Regions from separate parts of the Gordonia sp. L191 genome, predicted to be linked through region 2. Evidence: riboswitches for the same ligand, from Rfam matches in the RefSeq annotation. Region 2 holds a riboswitch; the other holds the start of a gene.
What was found. Region 2 has a riboswitch for cyclic di-AMP ahead of QNM97_RS08545 (C40 family peptidase). Riboswitches for the same ligand answer to the same signal wherever they lie in the genome.

Region 1 (5,715 bases), 1.3 Mb from region 2:
ACGGAATCCGGCTGCTCGAGAAGTCCGGCGGACGGTCCGGGGACTGGCACCGAGAAGACGACGGCGGGACTCACACCGACCCCGGGACGCAACCATGAGCACGCAGCGCGTCGCGCGGATCGTCGTCGCCTCCACCCGGGCCTCCCGTGGTGCCTATCCCGATCGCACGGGCCCGATCATCGCCGAGTGGCTCGCCGACCACGGGTTTTCTGTCGACGAGCTCGACGTCGTCGCCGACGGCCCGCCGGTGGGTGACGCGATCCGGGCCGCGATCTACGCCGACGTCGACCTCGTCCTCACCACCGGTGGAACCGGGCTCGCCCCGACCGACCGGACTCCCGAACAAACCCGGCCGCTGCTCGACATCGAGATCCCCGGTCTCGCCGACGCCATCCGCACCGCCGGGCTGCCGCAGGTACCGACCGCGGTGCTCTCCCGCGGCACCGCCGGGGTCGCCGGCACCACGCTGGTGGTCAATCTGCCCGGCTCGACCGGCGGTGTGCGCGACGGACTTTCGGTCCTCGCCACCGTCGTCGACCACGCTCTCGACCAGATTCGCGGTGGCGACCACTGATGCCGGGCCGTCACTGATGCCGGGCTGTCGCAGATGAGCGCTGCCACTCCGGTGGAGGTGTACACGGAGGTGAGCGTCGACCCGATCGCACTCGCCGACCACGAGGCCCGCGTCGTCGCGGCTGCTGACGGACATGCCGGCGCGGTCGTGGGGTTCGTCGGCGCGGTCCGCGACCACGACGGCGGCCGCGCGGTGACGAGCCTGTCGTATTCGGCGCATCCGGACGCCCCGCGCGTGCTCACCGAGGTGGTCACCGAGGTCTGTGCGGCCGCCGACGGCGTCCGGGCGGTCGCGGTCTCCCATCGGGTGGGTGACCTGTCGGTCGGCGACGTCGCCTTCGTCGTCGCCGTAGCCGCCGATCACCGGGCCGAGGCGTTCGCGTTGTGCGCGCGACTCGTCGATGAGGTCAAGGCGCGCATACCGGTGTGGAAACACCAGTTCTTCGGCGACGGAACCGACGAGTGGGTCGGGTCGGCCTGATCACGGTCACCACCTGATACCGGTCACCACCGACACAGCCCCCCGACAATTGGAAAAGGGCCCCGCACGGCGTCGAGCAACGTGCGGGGCCCTTCGTCAGGGCTGAACCGATCGGGTTCAGGGGAGCGGGACGAGTCCCTTGTTCTCGTTGAACAGACGCAGCTGATCCGGGGTGAGCTGGTAGCCGCTGTCCTTGGCGGCCTTGAGCAGGTTCTGCACCTCCGGGCTGACTCCGGCCTGGCTGACCTGATCGATCGCCTGGTCGGTGCTGGTGGCATTCGGGGTGTTCGCGAGACCCTTGGCGGGCGCCTGGGGCGCATCCAGGCGCGGGGTGTCGGCGGGAGCGGTGCGCGGGGTGGCGCCCGACAACCCGGTGCCGCAGACCGGCCATGCGCCCTTGCCCTGGGTGGCCAGGACACGCTCGGCGACGGTGATCTGCTGCTCCTTGGAGGCCTGGTCGGCGCTCGGCGCGAACTGGGTGCCACCGTTGGCGGCCCACGTGCTCGGGCTGAACTGGAGTCCGCCCTGGTAGCCGTTGCCGGTGTTGATGGCCCAGTTGCCACCGGACTCGCACTGGGCGACCTGATCCCACTCGGAATCGGAGGCGGCATGTGCCGAGCCGGTGCCCAGCAGGGCCGCGCCGCCGCCGAGAACGGCTCCGGTCAGCGCGATCTTCGCGAAGGTCTTGGTTGCGGTGGTGGTCGACGGCTTGCGGTGACGTCCGGACATAAGTCGAATTACCTCTCTCCACGCGCCTGCGAGGTCAGCTGTCGGGTTCGAGCGAGAGGTGCTCGGTCACGATCGCCGTGCGGCGACCGGACTTAACCCCAAGGGCGTCTGTCGACGTCCGTTCTTCCTTGCGGAAGAGGGTGGGTCCCCCGTCCTCGTTCCAAGATGTGTGCTCGTCATTCCACCGGAGGAACGAGGCTCGGCGCGACCGGTGGAAATCTTGGTGTGTTGTTTGCTGTGCTGTGACCTTCTGTGAAGGACGCTTCGTACAGTACGACGTCTGAGAGCGGGAATCACCCCGTCCTGACAACCCATTTTCGGCGTGCCGGTGGGCCTTTGGGCCCTGTTTCGGTGTCCGTGCAGTTCACGGGCGTGACGCCCGGTTCGTGTCCATCTCGTTATTGACTCGTGATGTGAGCAAGGTCACAAGCGGGTCAGGTGTGTCAACCCCCGGCGAACGGGGGGAGAACGTCGATCGTGTGCGTCGGACCGAGGCGCCGCGTGCGGTCGCACAGCGCGATCTCGTCGCGCAGATACGAGCACCGCTCCAGCACCCGCGCCAACTCCGGATTGTCGGCTGCCAGAATGTGTTCGAGCTCACCGAGGGTGATGTTCTCGGCAATGTCCAGCACGTCGGATTCGGTCTTCGCGGCGGCGGACGCGGCAGCGAAATAACGGACCGTCACACGCATCCGCTCAGCCCCCGATCGCCGACATCGGACGGTCCGGCTGGCGGAATCCGGCGGTGTTGACCGCGTGCCCGGCGCGCTTGGCCCAGGTGTTCTCCCGCCACAATTGCGCGATCCGACGATCGACATCGCGCTCGTCGTCACCACCGCCCCGCAGCACGGGCATCAGCGAGGTCTCGGCGTCGGCGAACAGGCAGTTGCGCAGCGCCCCGTCCGCGGTCAGCCGGGTCCGGTCGCAGTCACCACAGAACGGACGCGTCACCGACGCGATGACGCCGATGCGCGCAGGTGCTCCGCGGGCGTCGGTGTGGCCATCGACGAGGAAGGTCTCCGCAGGCGCACCTCCACGCGGCACGGTGTCGGGACGCAACCGGAGATGCGCCGACAGCACGTCGAGGATCTCCGTCGCGGTGACCATCCGCGACCGATCCCACCGATGTCCGGCGTCGAGCGGCATCTGCTCGATGATCCGCAGCTGATATCCGGCGTCGAGGCAGAACCGGGCGAGGTCGACCAGTCCGTCCAGGTCCCGACGATCGGGGACGACCGCGTTCACCTTGATCGGATACAACCCCGCGCGACGCGCGGCGTCGAGGCCGGCGAGGACGTCGGGCAGCCGGTCACGTCGGGTGATCTCGGCGAACCGGGCGGGATCGACGGTGTCCAGCGAGACATTGATGCGCGTCAGCCCGGCCTCGACCAGACCGGCGGCACGGCGCGTCAACCCGAGGCCGTTGGTCGTCATCGCGATCTCCGGGCGCTGCGGCAGCGAGGTGACGGCAGCGATGATGTCCTCGAGATCACGGCGCAGCAGCGGCTCGCCGCCGGTGAACCGGACGGTGCGGATGCCGAGGTCGGCCACCGCGATCCGCAACACCCGGATGAACTCGGCGGTGGTCATCACCGACGCGGTCGGCAACCAATCGAGGCCCTCGGCGGGCATGCAGTAGTCGCAGCGTAGATTGCAGCGGTCGGTCACCGACACCCGCAGGTCGGTGGCCACCCGTCCGAACGTGTCACGCAGCGGCCCGGACGTGGGTGCGGTCGACGCCCCGGACCGCGACTCGTCGGCGGAGCGTGTCAGCACCGACGGGAGTGGTAGGCCCAGGTCGACGACGGTCATCGCCGCGTGGGGTCGTCGTCGGGTATCCGTGCCTGCAGAGCACGAAAAGTGCTGGCGTGGAACACGAGTGGCTCGACCTCCGGGTCGGCGTCGAGGCGCCGGATGCGCAGCAGCACCAGCAGGTGATCGCCGGCGGGGATCTCACTTTCGATCGTGCACGACAGGTGAGCGGCCGCGCCCGGGATGAACAGGGCTCCGTCGTCGGAGCCGAGCGGCTCGATACCGTCGAACCGTCGCGGTGCCGGACCGGCGAGCTGGCGGCACAACTGCGCCTGGTCGTGGGCGAACACGCTGACACCGACGGTCCCGGCATCACGCAGCCGCGGCCACGTCGTCGAGGTGTTCTGCACGCACACGCTCACCAGCGGCGGATCCAGCGACACCGACGTGAACGCGCTCGCGGCCATCCCGACCAGTTCCGGGCCGGCCGAGTCGGTGGGCTCGTGGGACTCGGAGGACTCGGGCGCGCAACGATGGCAGCAGACCGCGACCACCCCGGACGGAAAACAGCTGTACGCCCGTTTCAGCGCACCCTCGTCCGATGCCGGCGCGAGAGCGGCGTGGGTAGCGATCACCGAGGGTCGATCGACGGAAGCCGACACACGATCACCGGGCCCCGCGGCCCGACCGCAACGCATAGACCACGCCCAGCAAGAAACCCAGCGGGGCGCACATCGTCAACAGATACACCGCGGTCGGGGCGGTCTCGCCGTGATCGGCCACGGGGGTGACGAACAGCGCGATGATCGCGAGTACCCCGATCACAAAGACCACACCCGCCACCTGCAGCAGCCGCGAAGGCGACGACCCGCCTACTCCCGGCGTCAGCGAGCGACGGGCGCCGCGTGCATCCGGCCCGCTCGCTTCGCTCCCGGCGCCGACCACACCCGGCCCGCTCGCTTCGCTCCCGGCGCCGACCACACCCGGCCCGCTCGCTTCGCTCCCGGCGCCGACCACACCCGGCCCGCTCGCTTCGCTCCCGGCGCCGTGCTTCCTCTCCATGGTTTCCACGGTAGAGCACCCCGGGCGAACATGACGGTGTCGTGCCCGGTCAGAGCGGGCCTCACGCTGCCTCGAGAAACCGTTTTGCCCATTGGTTAGACTGGCATCACCAGGCGCCTTGCTCATTGTCGTGGGTCAGGGCGCCCTTTCATGTGGTGGATCGACCACATGCAACAACGACGTTCGAGTGAAGGTGAGCACAGTGCCGAGCGGCAAGGTGAAGTGGTACGACGCCGAGAAGGGCTTCGGTTTTCTCGCACAAGAGGGCGGCGAGGACGTGTACGTGCGTTCGTCGGCGCTGCCCGACGGCGTCGAGGCGCTCAAGCCCGGCCAGCGGGTGGAGTTCGGGATGGCCGCCGGCCGTCGGGGCCCGCAGGCGTTGACCGTCACCGTGCTCGAACCCGCGCCCAGCGTCACCAAGAACACCCGCGAAGCCGCGCGCAAAGAGGTCAAGCGGCACAGCCCTGACGAACTGCACGGCATGGTCGCCGACCTCATCACTCTTCTCGAGGGCAAGGTGCAGCCGGATCTGCGCAAGGGCCGCTACCCGGATCGCAAGACCGCACAACGCATTTCCGAGGTCGTGCGCGCCGTCGCCCGCGAGCTCGACAGCTAGGGCATGTCTCCCTGGCTCACCCTCACTTGGGCGGAGCCGTGTCGGCGGCGATGATCCCGCGCGCGATGTCGGTCGACCCGTCCGGGTTGGTCGCCACCGCCGATGCCGCGGTGATCGTCACGCCGAGCAGCACCCGGTCCGGGCGCGACCGCAGGGCGACCGTGTAGGTGGTGTTCGACGCCTGCGGTGATTCCTCCTCCACCAGGCCCTGCGGGGTCCAGTAGAGGGTCGTGAGATTCCACGGCGCCTTGGCGACCGTCTCCGACACCGACAGCAGCGCCGTCGAGTTCAGGGGGATCGGTACCCGCGGGGTCGTGCGTTGCGGCTGATCCCGCGGCGGGGTGCACTCGCGCACGAACACATCACACCAACGGGCCGGTTGCACCGTGTGGAGGTCGCCGCCGACGGCGAGCTGGATGTATGCGTCGTCCTTGTCCTTGCCGGTGTTGCCGGCCACCAGGATGCCGACACCTGCTGCGACGACGACCACGAACGCGACGGC
Region 2 (5,715 bases):
GCGCGGGCGACGTCGAACGTTGCGTCGACGAATTGGGTATCGGATTCTGCTTCGCGCCGGTGTTCCATCCGGCGTTCCGTTTCACCGGGCCGCCGCGCAGGGAGATCGGTATCCCAACGGTGTTCAACGTGCTCGGGCCGCTGACGAACCCCGCCCGACCCTCCCGCGGGCTGATCGGCTGTGCCTTCGCCGACCTCGCACCCGTGCTCGCCGAGGCCTTCGCCGAACGAGGGGCGGCCGTGCTCGTCGTCCGGGGTGACGACGGACTCGACGAACTGACGACAACAAGCACCTCGACGGTGTGGCAGGTCGTCGGCGGCCGGGTCGTCGAACTCACCCTCGATCCGCGCGACCTCGGTATCGAGCTCGTGGAGCTGTCGGCGCTGCAGGGGGGAGACGCCATCGCCAACGCCGCGATCGGCCGCGACCTGTTCGCCGGGGTACGGGGCCCGGTCCGGGACGCGGTGGTCCTCAACGCCGCGGGCGCCATCGTGTCGGCGGAGATGACCGACGCCTACGGCGTCGAAAGCCTCACCGCAGCGATGGTGTCGGCGAAGGCACGCGCCGAAGCCGTCATCGATTCCGGCGCCGCGGCCGCGCTACTCGATCGGTGGGCCGCGCGCTCGCAGGAGCTGGCCGGCCGGCCGTAGCGCGTTACTCCTCGCCGATGGAGAAGCCGCCCTCGACCTCCGAGCTGGAATAGCTGCGGAAGGCGATGTGGGTGGCGGTATGGGTCACCCCCGGTAGCCGGTTGATCCGGCCGGTCACCACATCGGCGATCTCGGCGTGATCGCGCACCTTGATCTTGGCGATGAGATCGACGTCGCCGGCACACGAGTACACCTCGGCGACGCCGCTGATGTCGGCGACCGCCTGCGCGGTCTCCGGGATGCGGTGAACGTCGGCGTGGATGAGGACGATGGCGGTGATCATGGCATCAGCTTAGGGCGTGGATCCCACCGGCCCGTAGCGGCTTTGCGTGCTGCGCCACGGCCTTCGGATGCGGTGCGGGCGTCCGGGTCCGGCGTCGAGGCATGGCGGTCTCGGCGGCCGAGCGGGCCGTGGCGGCCCAGTCGCCGCGGCGCGCCGCCGATCCGACCGGCGACGCGAAACCCTCGGAGCTCGCGACGATTCGCACGCCCGGCTCGCCGAGCCACCGGTGGAGCAGTGCCGATTCCTCCGGGGACGCACCCAGCAGCGGCCCCTCCCCGGGCAGCACCGTCTCCGCGGAGGCGATCAACGCGTCGACGACCGGCATGGGGGCCACTCCCCGTCGGGCGTGTCCGGCCGACGCGAGCCGGCCGTGCCGGATCACGGCCAATTCCCATCCTCCCGCGCCGTCGGTCCGGGCGACGACGATCTCGGCGATCCGGCACAGCGCCGAGAGCCGCTGACAGCGTGCCAGCGTGTCGATGGTCGCGGCGACCCGGTCGCGGTGACGCGCCGCGGTCTCGAACATCTGCGCGTCGGTGAGGCGGTCGAGTTCGTCGATGAGCCCCGACAACATGGCCGAGTCGCGACCGGAGAGCAGATCATGGGCGGCCTGTACCCGGCCGACGTAGTCGGTGACCGTCAACGGACGGTCGGTGGCCGCGGCGCACCCGCCCAGGGCGTCGCCACCGTCGGCGGGGGTCCGGCACCAGTGATGTGTCGCGGCGACCGGCATTCGGGCCCGACAGGTGCGCAGTCCGGCGGCTCGGGAGATCAGCTCGGCGATCTCGGCGGCGCGGGTGCGATTGGCCACCGGTCCGACGGAGTCGGTGCCGGGGGTCCGGGTGATCTGCAGTCGGGGAAATCGTTCGCCGGTCAGCGTGATCCACCAGCCGCGGTGTGGGCGGGTGGAGCGCCGGTTGTAGGCGGGCGTGTGCGCCAGGATCAATCGCAGTTCGCGGACCCCGGCTTCGAGTGCGTGAGCACATTCGACGTGATCGACGCGGACGGCGAGATTCACCATCTCGGCGATCCGGGGTCGTGGGTCGGATCCGTTGAAATACGACATCACCCGGCGTCGCAGATCCGTCGCGGTGCCCACGTAGAGCACCTCGGCGGACGGTCCGCGAAACAGGTAGACCCCCGGTCGTGACGGAAGTCCTTCGGCGAGATGGCGTTTGGCGCGCAGACGGGGGTTCCCACGGGGGAGATAGGCGGTCAGGTCGGCGTAGGTCCGCACCCCCTGATTTCCGATGCGCTCGAGGAGCCGATGCAGGACCTCGACGGTGGCGCGGGCGTCGTCGAGGGCCCGGTGCGTCGGGCGTACCGAGACGTCGAACAGGTCGGCGAGAGCGCTGAGGCGGACGGTGGGGGCCTCGTCGCGGGTCAGCACCCGGCGCGCCAGTCGTACGGTGCACAAGCTGGTGTGAAAGGGCCACGCCATGTCCAGCCGCGTGGCGTTGTGGCGCAGGAATCCCATGTCGAAGCGCGCGTTGTGGGCCACGAGCAGGCACCCGCGCGCGAACTCGATGAAGGAGGACAGCACCTCACCGATCTGTGGGGCGTCGTAGACCATCGCGCTCGTGATCCCGGTCAGGGCGACGATCTGCGGTGGGATCGACCGTTGTGGGTCGACGAGGGTCGCGAACTCACCGAGCACCTCGCCGCCGCGCACCTTCACCGCGCCGATCTCGGTGATGGCGTCGCGGGCCGGATCGCCCCCGGTCGTCTCCAGGTCGACGACCACGATCGTCGTATCGAACAGGGACTGCTCGCCGAATCCCGCGTCGTCGGTGCCGTCCGCTCCTGCGCCGAGGTCGGCGAAGGAGAGCTGAGCCGTATCAACCACCACGCCGCGAACACTAGTTCGACCCTCCGACAGCCTCGGTTGGGGTGCGAGTGACTGCTGTGATGGGTGTGCTCTCGAGCCCCGTCGATGCCGACGCGACGATTCTGTCGGTGGCCACTTCTACTGTCGGCTGCGGTGGTCGACACCGGAGCTCGCCCGGCCCGTTGCGCAACGGGCCGGGCCGGGCAGGCCGGGATGAATCGCCCGCCGACACGTCCAGAGACAGCAAGTGAGATGGAGATCACAATGTACATCGACTGCGCCAGCTGCCCGGGCCGTCACCGCGCGTGTGACGGCTGCATGATGAACCTCTTCGTAGAGCCTGTGACCAGCGGTGATAGGGATGATCTCGGTGGTCGGCGGGTGGTCCGTGAGGTGGGGGATTCCGACGCCGAGATCTGCTCTGCGGTCGATGTGTTCGCCGGCGCTTCGATGGTGAGCACGGAGTCTGCACGATCGGCAAAACTCGCCATCGGCCCTGCGTGCGGACCCGCTTCGCGCCCGGGTCTGCGGATTCTGCGGGCGGGTTAGCCGTCACCGCGAATCGGGCCCTTTGTCCCCTAGTGGACAGACCCGCATCCGATTTCGTAACCTTTCCGAGACCTTCGCAGAGCGTCCCGCTTCAAACCGAAGCGGTCTGGGGAGATCACCGCTCAATCGTCCGACGGACGAACCGGGGAACCACACATTTTCGGAGCAATTCGAATTGGGGTGAGTCGCGCCCTGGGCACGACTGTGTCCGGATCGCGTAGGGCCATTCTCTCGGCCCGAACCCGACAGCTAACTCGGTAGGCGGTCAAGGGAGAACCAAAGGAGAACTCGTTTCGTGGCCAAACATCGTTTGGAACAGCCGAATCGCGGAGGCATCGCCAAGAAGGCGATGATCGCGGGCTCGCTGACCGTCGGCTCGCTCGCCGTGGCCGCAGGTCCGGCCCTCGCCGCACCGGCTCCGGCGCCCAGTGCGACCATCGAGATCCCGAATCTCGGCAAGTTCACGGTGCCCGGCATCGATCAGAATCAGGTTCCGAACCAGTTCCGCCCGGGTGGTGGCGGTATCACCGCCCCGGTGCAGAGTGCTGCAGAAAAGGCCGTTCGTGCCGCGGAAACCAAGATCGGCGCGCCCTACGTGTACGGCGCCGCCGGCCCTAATGCCTTCGATTGCTCCGGCCTCGTCTACTGGTCCTACCAGCAGGCCGGCAAGACGATCCCGCGCGACAGCTACGGCCAGCTGGGTGGCGGACGCGCGGTGAACTACGCCGACGCGCAGCCCGGCGACGTCCTAATCTTCAACGGCGGCAGCCATGCCGGTCTCTACATCGGCAACGGCCAATTCATCCACGCCTCCACCGAGGGTGTCCCGGTGCAGAAGGCGTCGGTCAAGGCATGGTCGCTGACCGGGGTTCGCCGATACTGATCCCGGTCTCGGTGAGAACGTGTGAGCATGTATTCGGGCGGATCGCGCACAGCGCGATTCGCCCGAACGCGTCGAGGACTACGACGCCCCGGTCGAGGCAGAGGTGACGAGCCCGGGTCGGTGGGGAAGTGCAAGGGGAATGTGGTGACAATCGTGGGAGCCGGATCGGCAATCGGTCCCAACCGATCGGCACGCCTGGCGTTGATCACCGTGATCGCGGTGATCGCGGTCGCGGTGACGCAGATCGGCGCGGTGTTCGGGACGCCGCACGCCGTGGCCGACCCGCCGCAATCGGCGGATCAACTGCTTGCGCGATACACCTCGCTGAGCCGTGAAGCCGAGACCTCGGCCGAACAGATGCACAACGCCCAGATCGAGTACGACAAGCAGCGTGGCATCGTCGCCCAGTCCAAGAAGGCCGCCGCCGCCGCGCAGAGTTCACTCGACCGTTCCCAGGTTTCGTTGAACGAGTTGCAGACACGCTTCGACTCCCTCGTGCGCATCAGTTACATGGGCGGTCGCTCCAACCGGCTCTATGCCGTCCTCACCAGCAACTCGCCCCAAACCCTGCTCGACCAGATGTCCGGGTTGGAGATGGTCTCGCGTCGCGCCGCCGCCGATCTGGCGGCGCTGAAGAAGGTGCGCGCCCAGACCGTCTCGGACCGCGACGCCGCGAATTCGACGGCATCGACGGCCACCCGCGCGGTCTCCGACGCCGAGCGTGTACGCGGCGATCTGCAGAAGAAGCAGGCCGAACTGCAACTGCAGGCCGCCCAGATCCGGGTGATCTATGCGAGCCTGACCGGCAAGCAGCTTGCCGCGCTCGCCGGCCCGCGCTTCGACTTCGACCCCGCAGCCGTACCCCGCGGGACCGCCCCCGCACTCGTCGCCGTCCAGGCCGCGCTGACCCGCATCGGCGACCCGTATGTATGGGGCGCGACCGGTCCCGACTCGTTCGACTGCTCGGGCCTGATGGTGTGGGCGTTCAAGCAGGCGGGCAAGCTCCTGCCACGATCCAGTGAGGCGCAACTCGCCGGCGGCACCCCGGTCTCGCGCCAGGATCTGCAGCCCGGCGACCTCATCATCTATTACCCCGACGCCACGCATGTGGGCATGTACGTCGGCGACGGCTACGTGATCCACGCCTCCACCTTCGGTGTGCCGGTCAAGGTCGTCCCGATCGACGACGCGGGACCGTACAACTCCGCGCGTCGGTACTAGGGGCGTGCTCCGCCCGCGGTGGGCGATCGGCGTGCTCCGCCCGCGGGTGGCGCCCCGGCGTGCCGCGGTGACCACGGGCGCCGGAGCGGTGCTCGTCGTCACCTCACTACTGATCACCTCCTGCGGTGGCGACGGTGTCGGTGGCGGCTCCGGTACGAGGTCGTCCTCGGCGCCCGCGTCGACGACCAACGTCTATCTGGACCAGCGCTCCCAGGGCGTGACGCGACTGCTCGACGCGCTGTCGACCGCGCTGCGTTCGGGCACCCCCGATCAGCTTGCGGGGCTGCTCGACCCGTCCATC

Region 1: linked by a shared signal. The riboswitch ahead of QNM97_RS02980 (transglycosylase family protein) and the one ahead of QNM97_RS08545 (C40 family peptidase) in region 2 are both predicted to bind cyclic di-AMP.

Annotation. Positions count from the first base shown of each region.
Region 1 covers NZ_CP125996.1:629,163-634,877, forward strand. Annotated here, with positions in the region: gene moaC (cyclic pyranopterin monophosphate synthase MoaC) at 1-98, shown strand, start outside; gene QNM97_RS02970 (MogA/MoaB family molybdenum cofactor biosynthesis protein) at 95-574, shown strand; gene QNM97_RS02975 (molybdenum cofactor biosynthesis protein MoaE) at 608-1,054, shown strand; gene QNM97_RS02980 (transglycosylase family protein) at 1,172-1,783, opposite strand; cyclic di-AMP (ydaO/yuaA leader) riboswitch at 1,791-1,965, opposite strand; gene QNM97_RS02985 (MoaD/ThiS family protein) at 2,227-2,475, opposite strand; gene moaA (GTP 3',8-cyclase MoaA) at 2,480-3,595, opposite strand; gene QNM97_RS02995 (flavin reductase family protein) at 3,592-4,170, opposite strand; gene QNM97_RS03000 (hypothetical protein) at 4,202-4,423, opposite strand; gene QNM97_RS03005 (cold-shock protein) at 4,800-5,213, shown strand; gene QNM97_RS03010 (DUF2771 family protein) at 5,236-5,715, opposite strand, start outside.
Region 2 covers NZ_CP125996.1:1,901,146-1,906,860, forward strand. Annotated here, with positions in the region: gene trpD (anthranilate phosphoribosyltransferase) at 1-650, shown strand, start outside; gene QNM97_RS08535 (Lrp/AsnC family transcriptional regulator) at 655-933, opposite strand; gene QNM97_RS08540 (DEDD exonuclease domain-containing protein) at 938-2,782, opposite strand; cyclic di-AMP (ydaO/yuaA leader) riboswitch at 3,420-3,589, shown strand; gene QNM97_RS08545 (C40 family peptidase) at 3,606-4,193, shown strand; gene QNM97_RS08550 (NlpC/P60 family protein) at 4,335-5,414, shown strand; gene QNM97_RS08555 (peptidase MA family metallohydrolase) at 5,440-5,715, shown strand, end outside.